2 regions of the Methylobacterium sp. V23 genome follow, and region 1 is predicted to be linked to the other one. Evidence: predicted binding sites of a transcription regulator. Region 1 holds the regulator's gene; the other holds the start of a gene.
The links. The regulator LexA, encoded in region 1, represses DNA repair genes until DNA is damaged. The targets are predictions, from matches to a motif close to TGTTCNNNNTGTGTTCNG.

Region 1 (7,797 bases):
GGTAGAGGTGAAGCCGGGATCGAAGGTGAACTTGCCCGTCTTCGCGTAGAGCTTGCCGATATCGATCACGTCCGGCCCGATGGTGCCGGTCTTGATCGGAAGTTCGACGTGGTTGTCGCCCACGGTGATCGTGCTGGAGGCGCTCATGGAGACCTGGACCCTTTCGTGGCAGCGGGGCGGCGTCGGCCCGCGTGGCGATGCAATCGACCACCCGGGTCCGGGGTGCAAAGGCAGCGCATGCTGCACTTGCTCACACGAGCATGGGGGTAGCGGATCGGCGGACCGTCATCAACCGACGGCCCGGCTCACCTCGACGTCGAAGCGAGATCCGGGCCGATTTGTCATTCTTCCCCTCCAAACGCCAAAACGAACCGCCCCATGGGTGCCGTGCGCGTGTCAGTCGACCTGGTCGCGCAACCGGCCGAGACATTCCTCCCGGCCGAGCACGGCCATGACGTCGAAGACCGGCGGCGAGGTCGCCCGGCCGGTGAGCGCCGCCCGGAGAGGCTGCGCGATCTGGCCGAGCTTCAGGCCATTCGCCTCGGCAAACTGCCGGACCGCGCCCTCGGTGGCGGCGGCGGTCCAGTCGGGCAACGCCGCGAGGGCCGGCAAGAGGGCGGCCAGGCGCGTCCGGGCCTCGTCACCGAGCAAGCCCTTGGCTTTCTCGTCGGGCACCAGGGGTCGGGCCGCGGTGAGATAGTACGCGCTGTCCAGCAGCTCGACGAGGGTCTTGGCCCGCTCCTTCAGGCCCGGCATCGCGGCGGTGAGGGTCTCGCGCAGGGCCGGGCTCATGGGCACCGCGATCCCCCGGGCCGGACCAAGCGCCGGCAACACGTCGTCGATGGCCGCGACGAGGTCCGCATCGGCCGCGCCGCGGATGTAGAGGCCGTTGAGGTTCTCCAGCTTGGCGAAGTCGAAGCGCGCCGGCGATCGCCCGATGGCCTTCAGGTCGAAGGCGGCGATCATCTCCTCGGTGGAGAACACCTCCTGGTCCCCGTGGCTCCAGCCCAGGCGTACGAGGTAGTTGCGCAGGGCGCTCGGCAGGTAGCCGAGGTCGCGGTAGGCGTCGACGCCGAGGGCGCCATGGCGCTTCGACAGCTTGGCGCCGTCGGCGCCGTGGATCAGCGGGATATGCGCCATGGCGGGCGCCTCCCAGCCGAGGGCATCGTAGATCTGGCGCTGGCGCGCCGCGTTGGTGAGGTGGTCGTCGCCGCGGATCACCTGGGTGACACCCATGTCGTGGTCGTCCACCACGACGGCGAGCATGTAGGTCGGGTTGCCGTCCGAACGCAGCAGGACGAGGTCGTCGAGATCCTTGTTCTGCCAGACGACCCGTCCCTGGACGCCATCCTCCACCACGGTCTCGCCGCTGGTCGGCGCGCGCAGGCGAATCACGGGCTTCACGCCGGCGGGCGCCTCGGACGGGTCGCGGTCGCGCCAGCGGCCGTCGTAGCGCAGGGGACGCCCCTCCGCCCGTGCGGCCTCGCGCATCGCCGTTAGTTCCTCGGGCGTCGCGTAGCAGCGATAGGCGTTCCCGGAGGCCAGCAGGCCCTCGGCGGCTTCGCGGTGACGGGCGGCACGGGCGTATTGGTAGATGACATCGCCGTCCCAATCGAGCCCGAGCCAGCGCATGCCGTCCAGGATCGCGTCGATGGCGCCCTGCGTCGAGCGCTCACGATCGGTGTCCTCGATGCGCAGCAGCATGCGGCCGCCGAAACGGCGGGCATAGAGCCAGTTGAACAGGGCCGTGCGAGCCCCGCCGATGTGGAGGTAGCCCGTTGGCGAGGGCGCGAAACGCGTGACGACGGCTGACGACATCAATCTGGACTTGAATGGCTCGTGATACGGGCGAGAAGCGGATCGACCGGCCCGGAACCGCGCGTGTAGCATGCGCGCGGGCACGCGTTAAGAAATCGTCCTGTTCCTAAGATTGCAGGGCGTCTCGCCCGCTTTCGGTCCGGGACGCACGCCCGGAGGTTTTCGCGATGGCGCAGGCGCGTGCGGCGGCGGCGATGGGGCGCATCACGCGCCACCTCGCGGCGCGTCGACCGGGCGCCGGGCTGATCCTGGACTGGTTCCGCGCGGGCTGGCGCCGGGAGATCGAGCAGCGTCGGCTGTTCCCCTGGCTCGCCGTCGCGTTCGGAGGCGGCATCCTTGTGTACTTTCTCGGGACGCAGGGGACACCGTCGCTCCTGGCGCCCCTCGCAGCCGCAGCGCTGCTCGCCGCGACGACGCCGTTCCTCGTCGCGCGCCCGTTCGGTCTGGCCCTGGTGCTCGCCGCGATGGCCGCGCTCCTCGGCTTCGCCGCCGCCGCGGCGCGGGTCCGCTGGGTCGACGGGCCGATCCTCGCCCGCACCACGATCGGTCCGCTGGTGGGCACCATCGAAGGCTTGGACGAGCGGGAGCAGGGGGCACGCCTGATCATCCGCGTCGAGAGTTTCGGCACTCTCGGCGCCCAGGTCCGCCCGGTCCGGGTGCGCGTGTCCTATCGCAAGGCGAACACCCTGAAGCCGGGCGACCGCATCGCCGCGACCGCACGCCTGCTTCCGCCGCCGGAGGCCGCCCGCCCCGGAGGCTACGACTTCGCCCGGGATGCCTTCTTCCGTGAGATCGGCGCGGTGGGCTCCCTCGTCGGCAAGGTCGCGTTGCGGCCGTCAGCCGAGCCGGCGGACTGGCAGGTTCGCCTCGCTGCGGCCGTGGATGCGGCCCGAAACGCCCTGACGCGCCGTATCACCGACGCCAACGGAGGCCAAGCCGGGGCGGTGGCCGCGGCCCTGGTGACGGGCAAGCGCGGCCTGATCAGCCCGGAGACCAACGACATCCTCCGCGCCGCCGGCATCTACCACGTCGTGTCGATCTCGGGCCTCCACATGGTCCTGGCGGCCGGCGTGGTGTTCTGGCTGGTGCGGGCACTCCTGGCCGTCGTTCCGTTCGCGGCCTTGCACTGGCCGATCAAGAAGATCGCCGCTGCCGTCGCCATGGTGGGCGTCACGGCCTACTGCGTCTTCTCCGGCTGGGACATCGCCGCCGAGCGTTCGCTGATCATGACCCTCGTGATGCTCGGCGCGATCCTGGTCGACCGCCCGGCGCTCAGCATGCGCAACCTGGCCATCGCCGCCCTGATCGCCCTGGCCCGCGAGCCGGACGGCCTCCTCGGCCCGAGCTTCCAGATGTCGTTCGGGGCGGTCGCCGGCCTGATCGCCTGCGCGCCGCTGATCGCGGGACGCGCGCTGCAGCGCGATGGGGCCGGCCCGCTCCCCCGGATCTTCGCCCTGGTGACCACCGCGGTCATCGGCACCCTGGCGACGACCCTCGTGGCCCAGATCGCCACCGCGCCCTTCGCCACCTATCACTTTCAGACGGTGCAGCCCTTCGGGCTGGTGGGCAATGCGCTCACCCTGCCGCTGGTCTCCCTGGCGGTGATGCCGTCGGCGGTTCTCGGGATCCTGGCCTATCCGTTCGCACTGGATCAGCCGGTCTGGTGGGCGATGGGCCTCGCGGTGCGGGGGATGCTCGCCATCTCCACCTGGATTGCGGGCTTCGGACACGCCGTCGTGGTGGTCCCGGCCTTCGGCACGGGCGCCCTCGGCCTTCTGGCAGTGGCCCTGATCGTCCTGACGCTTCCGGCCTCTTCGCTGCGCTGGCTCGGCCTCATCCCGGCAGCGATCGGCCTGGCCTGTGCCGCCGCCCCGGACCGCTACGACATCTACATCGATCGTGAGGGGGCAGGCGCAGCCATCCGCGAGCGCAACGGGCGCCTCGCCACCCTTGGACGGCCGCTCCCCTTCGTGCTGGCGCAATGGCTCAAGGCCGATGGCGACGATCGGAGGGTGCAGGACATCGCGGGGTATCAGGGCTCACGCTGCGATGGCCTGGGTTGTACCCTCACAACGCCGGACGGCCGCGTGCTCGCCTTGATCACCGACAAGCGCGCCCTCGGGGAGGACTGCGCCCGGGCCACGATCTTGATCACCCGGCAATCCGCACCCGCAGGCTGTGCCGCGCCGATCGTCGTCGACCGGGATTTCCTGGGATCGCACGGCGCAACCGCCATCCGCTTCACCTGCGATGGGCCGACCCTCGTCACCGCGAAGCATCCCGGCGACGTCGTGCCATGGCGTGCAACCCCGTCACCGCCGCCGTCGGATCAGACGGGACCACGCCCGCAACCGTCGCCACCGTCGGCGACGGCTCTACCGGCGATCCCCGAGCGCACCGACGATCCGTTGGACCCTGCCGGTGAACAACCGAACGGAGAAATCCTTCAGTAGCGGCGCACGAGGCTGACGAGCCGTCCCTGGATCTGCACCCGATCCGGGCCGAGGACCCGCGTCTCATAGGCCGGGTTCGCCGCTTCCAGGGCGATGGATGAGCCGCGCCGGCGCAGGCGCTTCAGCGTGGCTTCCTCGTCGTCGATGAGCGCCACGATGATGTCGCCCGTATTGGCCGTATCCTGCTTGCGAATCACGACCAGGTCGCCGTCGAGGATGCCGGCATCAACCATCGAATCACCGCGCACTTCCAAGGCGTAATGCTCGCCACCGGCCAGGAAATCGGGTGACATCGTCACCGAATGACTCTGTTCCTGGATGGCCGAGATGGGCGTACCCGCCGCGATCCGACCCATCACCGGGATGGTCACCGCCCGACCGCTCTCGTCGGTGGCTTGCGTGGTCGGCAGGCGGGAGACCGATGCGCCGGCCGGCAGGCCCTTGCCTTTACCGCCTTCGACCACGCTCGGCGTGAAGCGTCGAACCTCGGGGGCCGGTGCGGTGCGCGGGGTACCCGAATTCCCGCCCAGGCTCTCCGGCATCCGGATCACCTCGATCGCCCGCGCCCGGTTGGGCAGCCGGCGCAGAAAGCCGCGCTCCTCGAGGGCCGTGATCAGGCGGTGAATGCCCGACTTCGACTTCAGGTCGAGAGCGTCCTTCATCTCGTCGAACGACGGGGGAACGCCGCTCTCGCGCATCCGGAGCTGGATGAACTGGAGCAGGTCCAGCTGCTTACGCGTCAACATGCAGGGCACTCTTCGTTAGGGCCACGGATCGCGGCGGGTGGCACCAGAAACAAACCACGAACACGTTAAACGTTCCGTAAGTGTTCTGCAAGGGTTCCTGTCTAGAGGCCCCTTGCCCAACGCAATGGCGCGATGGGGATTGTGGAACGCGGTGTTGAGTTCGACAGCAACGCTTCAGGTCAGTCGATTGCCCGCGTCTCCGCGATCGCCTGCGTCTCCGCACATGCCGGCTTCGGCTAGCGCTGCCCGGTGCCTCCTGTCTTGGGCCGATCGCCGGGCCCGTGACCGGCCGTCTCGGTCGGGTCGCGGGGATCGTGCCAGAAGGTATCGAACAGGCGCTGCATCGCGCGGGCGTTCTCCTGTTGTACCTCCAGGCCCGTCTGAAACATCTGCTGCATCAGGTCGAAGGGCGCTTCCGCGGAGGACGTGTCCGGCGCGGCCGGTTCGGGCCGGGACGAGGCCGCGAGCCGCGCTGGGCGCGGCCGGACCTGAGGCGCGGGCGCCGCGGGCTCCGGGGCACTGCCGCCGGATTTCAGGAACACCTGCATCATCTCCGACCAGGCATTGGGCGGGAAGCCGAAAGGGTTCGCCTCCGCGCGCGGCGCCGGCGCTGCGGCGGGCGCCTGGTTGATCATGACGTGGACGATCCCCGCCACCACCATGCCCGCCATGATCGGCAGCATCTGCTTCAGGGCCGGCATCGCGACGCCGCTGACGGCGGCGGCCTGTTGCAGAACCGCCTGGCTCAGGTGGGGCGAGCCGAAGAGTTGCTGGACCAGCATGTCCATCTGCGGCGTGGCGCTCGACGCCTTCGACGCGGCAGGCCCAACGAGGTTGAAGAGATGCGCGAAGCCGGTCGGATCCTGGGCGACGTTCCGCTGCAGCCCCATCGTCAAGGCCGGGAGCAGGGCTTGCATCGCGCGCAGGCTCTGCTCCGGCGACAAGCCGAACTGCCGTCCGAAACCCTGCGCGCTGGCGCCCCCCTGCGCCTGAAGGAGATCGAACACATTGAACATGGCGGCCTCGCGGACGGACAACGGCTTTCCCGGTCATCGACCCGGGCGCGCCCCGCGAAGTCTGTCGCATCCGGTCAGCACTGACCAGCCCGGGCGCCTCACCACGGCCTGATTCCCCGCCGACGGGAGCCTGCATCAACCTGTTTCTCAACCCGGACCTGCGATGCGCTTCCCTTCGCCCCTGATCGAGGCGCGCCTGGTGCGGCGCTACAAGCGCTTTCTCGCCGATCTTCAGCTTGCCGATGGATCCCTGATCACGGCCCATTGTCCCAATCCGGGGGCGATGCTGGGACTTGCCGTGCCGGGCGCGCGCGCCCTGCTGTCCGACGTCCGCAGCCCGACGCGCAAGCTGCCCTTCTCATGGGAATTGGTGGAGGCGGACCTGCCCGGCGGCCGGCAATGGGTCGGGATCAACACGATGCGGCCGAACGCCCTGGTGGCGGAGGCCTTCGCCGCCGGCGGCCTGCCGTCCCTCGCCGGCTACACGAACCTTCGCCCCGAAGTCCGCTACGCCCAGGCCAGCCGCGTCGATTTCCTCGCCACGGGGGAGGGGGTGCCCCCCTGCCATGTCGAGGTGAAGAACTGCCACCTGATGCGCCGGCCCGGCCTTGCGGAATTCCCGGATTGCGTCGCCGCCCGCAGCGCCCGTCACATGATGGACCTCGCGGCCGTCGTCGAGGCCGGGGGACGGGCCATGGTCATCATCGTGGTGCAGATGTGGGCGGATCGCTTCGACGCCGCCCGGGACCTCGATCCCGCCTTCGACCGGGCGCTCCAGACGGCTCGGGCCGCCGGCGTCGTGGTGCACGCCCATCGCTGCCGCATCGACCCTGCCGGGATCACCGTGGCGGATGCCATTCCGGTGCTCTAGGGCGCGCCTCCTGGGAGGACCGATCGGACCCCTCAGTCGGCCCGCTCGAAGATCAGGTTGAGGCGGGTCCGGGCGATCCGGTGATAGCCGTGCTGCTCGAGCAAGGCGGGCAGGTCGATCTGCCACTGGTCGGTGCCGTTCTCGACGATCAGCAGTCGCGGGTGGAGGCTTGCGGGCGCGGCGCGCAGGAAGGGTTCGAGGATCAGGTCCTCCGCGCCCTCGACATCGAGCTTCATCGCGTCGATGCGGGTGATGCCCTCTCCGCGAGCGAGATCGAGCAGGGGCACGGCGGGCACGCGGATCTGCGCGCCCTCGTTCGTCCCGACGATCTTCAAGCTGGATTCGCCTCGGTTGCGAGGGTCGACGAACAGGGTGAGCTCGCCGGCCTTGTCGGCGACCGCGCAGGCCACCGCCTTGACCGTCCCGAACGGGTTCTGACCGATGTTGTAGGTCAGGCGGTCGAACACGTCCGGCTGCGGCTCGACGGCGAGGATGCGGGCGCGCGGCCCCGCGAAGGCCGCCACGAACAGCGCGTAGGCGCCGATATTCGCGCCGATATCCAGGAAGGTGCAGCCGGGCTGCAGCTTCGCCCGGAGGAGTTCGCGCTCCTCCGGATCGAAGAACTGCGGCGTGAAGAGCACCTTCTTCTCGCAGTTGTTGTTGTAGGGGTAGAGCCGCATACGGGCGCCGTAGCGCTCGACGTCGAGGGGCGCACCGCGCAGCAGCCCGATCGCCACCCGGCGCAGGAACAGGGCGACGCGTCGGCCTGCCCAGCTCGCGTACGAGATCCGGCCCGTCTGCCGAGCGATCCGCGCGACGAGGCCAGTGGGAGCGTAGGTGCCGTAGGGCTGCGTGTCTTTCATCGTGCGTGCTGATGCCAGCGCGCGGGCGCG
Region 2 (7,797 bases), on a different contig from region 1:
CGACATCGAGGTCGACGGCGGCATCGGCCCCGAGACCGTGGCGCTGGCCGCCCGCGCGGGCGCCAACGCCTTCGTGGCCGGCAATGCCGTGTTCAAGGGCGGGCCGTCCGGCTACGGGGACCGGATCGCGGCGATCCGCGCGGGTGCCGCGGAGGTCGGAGGCGGTCCCCTCTCATGCTGAGGGCGCTGATCTTCGACGTCGACGGGACGCTCGCCGAGACGGAGGACCTCCACCGGCAGGCCTTCAACGGTGCCTTCGCGGATCTCGGCCTGCCCTGGTCCTGGTCTCCGGCGCGCTACGCCGATCTGCTGACGGTGATGGGCGGCAAGGAACGCCTGCGCCACTACGTCGAGACCGAGCACGCCGACGCGGTCGAGACCCTGCGCCCGCGCATGGGCGAGATCCACGACCGCAAGACCCGCCGCTACGGCGACCTCGTGGAGGGCGGCAGCCTCGGCCTGCGCCCCGGGGTGGGCCGCCTGATCGCGGAGGCGCGGGCGGCCGGGCTCAAGCTCGCGGTGGCCAGCACGACGAGCCGACCCAACGTCGACACCCTGCTGCGGATCAACTTTCCCGCGGGCGACATCCCGTTCGACGTCATCGCCTGCGGCGACGAGGCGCCGCGCAAGAAGCCGGCCCCGGACGTCTTCGAGCTCGCGCTCGCGCGCCTCGACGTCCCGGCCGCGGAGGCCGTCGCCTTCGAGGATTCCGCCGCCGGCATCCGTTCGGCCCTGGATGCCGGGTTGCCGGTGATCGCCACGCGCAGCCGCTACACCGAGAGCCACCGCCTCGACGGGGCGTTCTCGGCCGTCTCCGATCTCGGCGAGCCCGGCGCCCCCCATCGGCACCTGTCCGGATATGCCTGGCCGGACGGCGTCGTCACGGTCGGCGCCCTGCGCGACTGGCACGCGCAGGTCACCGGCTGAAGGTCACCGGCTGAGGGTCACCGGCTGAGGGTCGGCGTCAGGGCCTCGGACGCCGCGGCTCGCCGCGTCCGCGCGGGGCGCCCTCGGCGCGGGTCGGGAACAGCATCGCCCCGGCGACGATCCCGAGCGCACCCGTCAGCGCGAGCCTGAGCCATCGCGGCGACCCCGCGTCGGTGCGGGGCCGGGTCCGGAGATCCCTGCCGCTGCTTTCGGGCCGTGCCCGATCGATCGCCTGCTGTGTCATCGCCCCAGGATAGTCCCTGTCCGCCGGATAGCCATGGGGGATCGCGCCCGAGGCCGCGCACGCTGCGGCGCAGCGTTGTCACGGGCGCGGCCCGCGGCCTATAAGCCGGCCAACCCCGCTCCGTCCGGCATCGCGGACCCGCCGCCCCGGCATAGGCTCCTGGCATATGGCCTAGGTAGATTGCCTCGGCAGATGGCCCCCGCGATCCGGTCTCGTTCCTACCAGTCTAGGGTCACGTCATGGCCGGCCATTCCCAGTTCAAGAACATCATGCACCGGAAGGGCCGCGTCGACGCGGTCCGGTCGAAGCTGTTCGGCAAGCTCGCCCGCGAGATCACGGTCGCGGCCAAGCTCGGGCTGCCGGACCCGGCGATGAATGCCCGTCTGCGCGCCGCCATCATCGCCGCCCGCGCCGAGAACGTGCCCAAGGACAACATCGAGCGCGCGATCAAGAAGGCGCAGGGGGCCGATGCGGAGAGCTACGACGAGATCCGCTACGAGGGCTACGGCCCCGGGGGCGCCGCCCTGATCGTCGAGGCGCAGACCGACAACCGCAACCGCACGGCCAGCGACGTGCGCTCGGCCTTCACGAAGTCCGGCGGCAGCCTGGCGGAGACGGGCGCCGTCTCCTTCATGTTCGACCATGTCGGCGTGGTGGAGTTCGAGGCCAAGGTCGCGGATGCCGACACCATGCTGGAGGCCGCGATCGAGGCCGGTGCCGACGACGTGCGCTCGGACGAGTCCGGCCACGAGATCACCTGCGCGCAGGAGGCCTACGGCGAGGTCTCGAAGGCCCTGGAAGCCCGCTTCGGCGAGCCGCGCCGCACGGCCCTGGTCTGGAAGGCGCAGAACACCATCGAGGTCGACGACGAGACCGGCGAGAAGCTGATCCGCCTCGTGGAGGTGATCGAGGACCAGGACGACGTCCAGAACGTCTTCGTCAACTTCGCCCTGTCGGACGCCCTGATGGAGAAGCTCCAGGGCTGAGCGAAGGCCCCCGCCTCAGGCGGCCTTCACGGTCTCGAGGAAGCGGTTCACCTCGCTGCCGAGCTGATCGGCCTCCTGCGCCAGCGCGGAGGCCGAGACCAGCACCTGGGCGGCCGCGGCGCCCGTCGCCTCGGCCGACTGGGCGACGCCCCCGATGGTGCCGGTGATCGCCCCCGTGCCGGTCGCCGCCTCGGCCACGTTGCGGATGATCTCCCGGGTCGCGGATCCCTGCTGGTCCACCGCCGCCGCGATGGCGTCCGCGGTCTGGCTCATGGTGCGGATCTGCGCGGCGATCGCCTCGATGGCCGTCACCGCCTCGCCGGTCGTGCCCTGGATCGCGTTGATCTGCTGGGTGATCTCGTCCGTGGCCCGGGCGGTCTGGTTGGCGAGTTCCTTGACCTCCGCCGCGACCACGGCGAAGCCCCGGCCCGCCTCGCCGGCGCGCGCCGCCTCGATCGTCGCATTGAGGGCCAGCAGGTTGGTCTGGCCGGCGATGCCGGAGATCATGCCGACGACGTCCCCGATCCGGGCCGCGCCCGTGCTGAGGGCATGAACCAGGCGGCCGGTGGCATCGGCCTGCCCCACCGCGCCCTGGGCCATCCGGGCCGAATCCGCGACCTGCCGGCCGATCTCCGCGACGGAGGCGCCGAGTTCCTCGGCGGCGCCGGCGACGCGACCGACATTCTGCGCGGCCATCTCGGCGGCGCCGACCACGGATCCGGCGCGTCCCGCCGTACCCTCTGCGGTTCCGGTCATGGCCTGGGCCGTGCCCTGCATCGCCGCTGCCGCCCGCGTGACCCGGCCCAGGATGTCGCTCACCGTCGTCTCGAAGTAGTGGGCGGTCTGCTGCATGGCGGCCTTGCGCTGCGCATCGGCGCCCGCCCGCGCCAGCGCGCTCTCCGATTCCAGGACCCGCATGCGGTCCATCTGCGCCTGCATCGCTCCCTCGGAGGCCGTCTGCGCCGCGAAGGTCGTCGCGATGGTGCGGGCGACCCAGGCCAGCACGCCGGTTTCGAGGAGCAGGATGACCGCGTGCAGCATCACGCGGGCGAGGTCCGAACTCTTGGCGCCGCCGGGGAAGATCAGGGCCGGCATCACGAGGTTCAGGGTGAGGTGGTGGCCGGCGATGGCGGCGGCGCAGGCCACCAGGATGGTCCAGTCGCACCAGGCGACGATCACCGCCATGCAGGCGAAGAAGTACATGTGCAGGTCGACCTGCCACGGATGTCCGGCCAGGGCCGAGAGCAGGATCGCCGCCATGCCGATCAGGGACAGGCTGCTCACCAGCCGGGTTGCCAGGCCGAGGGCGGAGCGCCGCCACATCAGCGTGCTGAGACCCGCCAGGGCGCCGGCGACCGACAACGGCACCAGGGTCGGATTGCCAGCGAGCCAGGCCGCGAGCGCGACGATCGGCAGGTGCAGCCAGAGGATGCCGATGAGGAAGCGGCCAAAATGCTGCCGAAGGGTGTCGAGGTTGGTCATCGGCGGGTCGGATCCAGAGGCGAGCGTCGGGGTCGTCGGGTCTGGTCGAGGTCGTCGGGTCTGGTTGGAGCGATCAGGTCTGTGCGGTGGGCGTGCAGCCCGTCGCGAACCAGGCGTCGAGGTCGGAGGATCCGGCCCGCACCGCCAGGACGTGGGGCCCGCCGCCCGGGCGCAGGATGGTGCCGCCCGCGCGGGCGACGATGGCGGCGACGTCCTGGCCGGGGGAACCGATCACTGCCACGGTCCCGCAGGTGGTCGGCGCCACCAGCCCGGCCGGCAGGACCAGGGTCGCACGGATCGCCAGGGGCCCGAGGAGCCGGTTCGGGCGATGGGCCGGGGAGTCGTTCACGAGGAAACCCGTCCGCCTGGAAGGTGTCCTGTGTTAATACAGGCCCATAGTCTAAGAAGCAGTTACAGAGCCGTATTGGAGCATGGTCAGCCCGGGGCTGATCTGACTTTCGCGGCCTCCGGGATGGGTCCGCAGGGCGCGCCGGTGCGCCACCGATCGCGGCACCGCGCGGGTGCGGATTGGCATAACGTTCCGTTCACGGTATGTCCCTAACGCTCGCACGGCGCGATGTTCGCGCCCGGAGCCGCGCCAGCCATGACCCTGTCCGCATGACCGTTCCCGTTCGCATCCTCGGCATCGATCCGGGCCTGCGGCGCACCGGCTGGGGCGTCGTCACGGCCACGGGGACCAAGCTCGCCTACGTCGATTGCGGCGTCGTCACCTCGGACGGGGACCTGCCCCTCGCCCTGCGCCTGCGCGAGCTCTACGAGGGCATCACCCGCATCGTCGGGGCTTTCCAGCCGGACGAGGTGTCGGTGGAGGAGACCTTCGTCAACAAGGACGCGCAGGCGACGCTGAAGCTCGGCCATGCCCGCGCGGTGGCGCTGCTGGTCCCGGCGCTGGCCGGCATGCCGGTGTTCGAGTACTCCGCCAACCTGATCAAGAAGACGGTCTCGGGCTCGGGACACGCCGACAAGGTCCAGATCCAGGCCATGGTGAAGTTCCTGCTGCCGAAGGCCGAGTTCAAGGTGGCCGACGCCGCCGATGCGCTCGCCATCGCCATCACCCACAACAGCCATCGGGGCGCCCACGCCCTCAAGCGCCAGCACGTCCCGGTGGCCGGGACGAGCAGCCTGGCGGCGGCCCGCATCGCGGCGGCCCTGGCCCGCAACTGAGCGCGGCCGCGCCCTGGACTCTGCCCGGGCGCTTGTGCAGTGCCTCTGGGCGCAACGCGCGCTGGGCGGAGATCGAACGGAATGGCCGACCACGGAACGATGCGGCCGGCGCTGCCGGTCGGCGAGACGCTGCGGGACGGCGTGACGTCCGCGCTCCCGGCGATCCGCGCCCTCGGCTCGGCCACCACCGTGGCGTTCCTCATCGTCCTGGCCAAGGAGGCCGCCCACACGCTGATGGGCGACCCGACCCGGCCCGCGCGCTTCCAGGACGACCTCTTCCTCGTCGACGGCCTCTGCACGATCCTGCTCGCCCCCTACTGGATGGCGATGTTCCGGCTCATCCTGGGCGCCGACGGCTCCGTGCGCGCCGTCGTCGAGGGCCGGGCGGGCCCGTTCCAGGACTTCCTCGCCCTCGAGCTGTTCTGGCTCCTGGTCAGCGGGGTGCTGGACCGAAGCCTCTCGCCGGAGAGGCTCGGTCCGGTCGCGCTGATCGTCGGCCTGCTCGCCTGGATCGCCCTCCTGCTCCTGCAGATCCGGACCAGCATGCTCGCGCCGGCCCTGGCGGTCGGCGCCCCCGACGCGACCCTGCGCGGCACGCTCGCGCTAACCCGCGGATCGACCGCCCGGATCGGCGTGATCCTGGTGGCCACGATCCTGCCCCTGGGTCTCGTGGACCGGATGCTGCACGCGCCCGAGCGCGCCGGCGTCGACCTGCCCCCCGTCGTCCTGGCCGTCCGAATCCTCGCCTCCAGCCTCATCGACATGGCGCTGCTCGTCCTGGTGACGGCCCTCCTGGCGGGGATCTACCGACGCCTGCGGCCGTCGCAGCGCGGCCTCACTCCACGGCCTTGAACTCGCCCTCGAGCCGCAGGGACACCTCGTCGCCGAGGAGCGGCAGGAAGGCGTTGATGCCGAAATCCGAGCGCTTGATCACCGCCCGTCCGTCGAACCCGACCGTGTAGGCCTTGTTCACCGGGTTGATCCCGGCCTGGTTGAAGGTGGCGTCGAAGGCGACCGGCCTCGTCACCCCCTTCAGGGTCAGGTCGCCGTTGACCCGCGCGGTGGTGGGGCTCGTCGGCTCGATGCCGGTCGCCGTGAACGTGGCCTTGGGGAACTTCGCGGTGTCGAAGAAGTCCGGCGCCTTGAGGTGCTGGTTGAGCCGGTCGTCGAGGCCGTTGACGCTGTCGGTGCCGATGGTGACCGTGAGGGTCGATTTCGCCGGCTCCTTCGGGTCGAGCACCGCCTGCGCGGTCACGTCGGTGATCTGGCCGTAATAGGTCGAGAAGCCGAGGTGGCTCACCGACCAGGTGATCTTGCCATGGGCGGAATCGAGCACGTAGGCGCCCGGACGGACCTGGGTCGGATCGCTGGACGGCGCGGCCGGCGTCACCGCGGCCGGCGTCTCGGCCGCCCGGGTCGCGCCGGCGGTGAACAGGAGCCCGAAGGCGAGGAGCAGCGCGGTCTGGCGCATCGAGGCGGTCATCCGTGAGTGGCGGGCAGGGCGCCTTTGATTTCACGAACGCCGCGCCGCCTCAAGGCAGGCCGGCCGCCGTCGCGCGGGAGCACAGGGTTCCGGACCATATGACGGTCCGGACCACATGGCGCTCGGGCGTTCCGGCCTGTAGGCAATCCGCCGGCGGATGGGCATCCGGCGGCGTGAGGGATGGGCGAGGCGATGATCGGCAAGCTGAAGGGCGTGGTGGATTCCTATGGCGAGGATTTCGTGATCCTCGACGTGCAGGGCGTCGGCTACGTGGTCCACTGCTCGGCCCGGACGCTCCAGCGCCTGCCCGGCATCGGCGAGGCCGCGGACCTCGCCATCGAGACCCATGTCCGGGAGGACATGATCCGGCTCTACGGCTTCCGCTCGGATGCCGAGCGCGAGTGGTTCCGTCTGCTTCAGACCGTGCAGGGTGTCGGCAGCAAGGTCGCCCTCGGACTGCTCTCGGTGCTCGAACCCTCGGCCCTCGCCTCGGCCATCGCCATGGGGGACAAGGGCGCGGTGGCGCGGGCTCCCGGCGTCGGTCCGCGCCTCGCCGCCCGCCTCGTGGCGGAACTGAAGGACAAGGCGCCGGCCTTCGCGCCCATCGATCCCGCGGTGATCGCCCTGTCGGGTGCGGTGGAAGCCCGCACGGCGCCGCAGCCCGTCGCCGACGCCATCTCGGCCCTGGTCAATCTCGGCTACGCGCCGGTCCAGGCCTCCGCGGCGATCGCCGAGGCCCTCAAGAACGCGGGCGAGGGGGCCGAGGCCAAGACCCTGATCCGGCTCGGATTGCGCGAGCTCGCCCGCTGAGGGCGGCGGGATCGTTGGGGCGCGACGGAATTGTGCCCTTGACGATCGCCGTTTCCGTTGCCAGTTTGGGCGCAAGCAGCTAACCTGCTGAAAGTAAAGCAGTTTTCAATTATTCTAATCTACGCGCCAATCCGATGCGGGGGCTCAGCTTCTGCGCTCTGGCGTCAGCACCGCCTCAGATTCGACGAAGTGGCCGGGTGAAAACCTCACCCGGTGGCCTCACCCGACACGCGAGCCACGCACGAGTTACGGTCCCGCATGATCGTCTGTTCCTGCAACGTCCTGTCCGATCGCGCCGTGCGCGCCTGCCTGCATCGCGGCCCGGATTGTCCGCGCACGCCGGCCCAGGTCCAGGCCTGCCTCGGGTGCAGCCCGAAATGCGGGCGCTGCGCCCGGACCATCCGCAACATCCTACAAAACGCCCTCGATGAGGCCGGGCATGCATGCACGGCGACTTGCGCGAGCTCCTGTAGTTTGGTCAAGGTCCAGCCTGCGGAGGAGGGGATCGCCGCCTGAGCGCCCATTCCGGGTGCTGAAGCTCCCCTCCGGCGACACGTGCCTCAAGGGAGATTGGGCGGATGAAGGGTGATGCGAAGGTCGTCGAGTACCTCAATCGGGGACTGCGCAGCGAGCTCACGGCGGTCAGCCAGTACTGGCTCCATTTCCGCATGCTCAACGAC

Region 2: the regulator LexA is predicted to act here: its motif matches at 4,182-4,199, upstream of ruvC (crossover junction endodeoxyribonuclease RuvC).

Annotation. Positions count from the first base shown of each region.
Region 1 covers NZ_PDHT01000017.1:22,057-29,853, reverse strand. The annotation lists gene gltA (citrate synthase) at 1-147, opposite strand, end outside; gene gltX (glutamate--tRNA ligase) at 397-1,818, opposite strand; gene CRT23_RS16645 (ComEC/Rec2 family competence protein) at 1,986-4,271, shown strand; gene lexA (transcriptional repressor LexA) at 4,265-5,017, opposite strand; gene CRT23_RS16635 (DUF937 domain-containing protein) at 5,254-6,033, opposite strand; gene sfsA (DNA/RNA nuclease SfsA) at 6,197-6,904, shown strand; gene CRT23_RS16625 (FkbM family methyltransferase) at 6,937-7,767, opposite strand.
Region 2 covers NZ_PDHT01000001.1:336,361-344,157, forward strand. The annotation lists gene rpe (ribulose-phosphate 3-epimerase) at 1-181, shown strand, start outside; gene CRT23_RS01540 (HAD-IA family hydrolase) at 175-927, shown strand; gene CRT23_RS01550 (YebC/PmpR family DNA-binding transcriptional regulator) at 1,411-2,157, shown strand; gene CRT23_RS01555 (methyl-accepting chemotaxis protein) at 2,173-3,639, opposite strand; gene CRT23_RS01560 (hypothetical protein) at 3,713-3,988, opposite strand; gene ruvC (crossover junction endodeoxyribonuclease RuvC) at 4,258-4,824, shown strand; gene CRT23_RS01570 (hypothetical protein) at 4,906-5,676, shown strand; gene CRT23_RS01575 (YceI family protein) at 5,660-6,295, opposite strand; gene ruvA (Holliday junction branch migration protein RuvA) at 6,500-7,117, shown strand; gene CRT23_RS01585 ((2Fe-2S)-binding protein) at 7,376-7,633, shown strand; gene bfr (bacterioferritin) at 7,696-7,797, shown strand, end outside.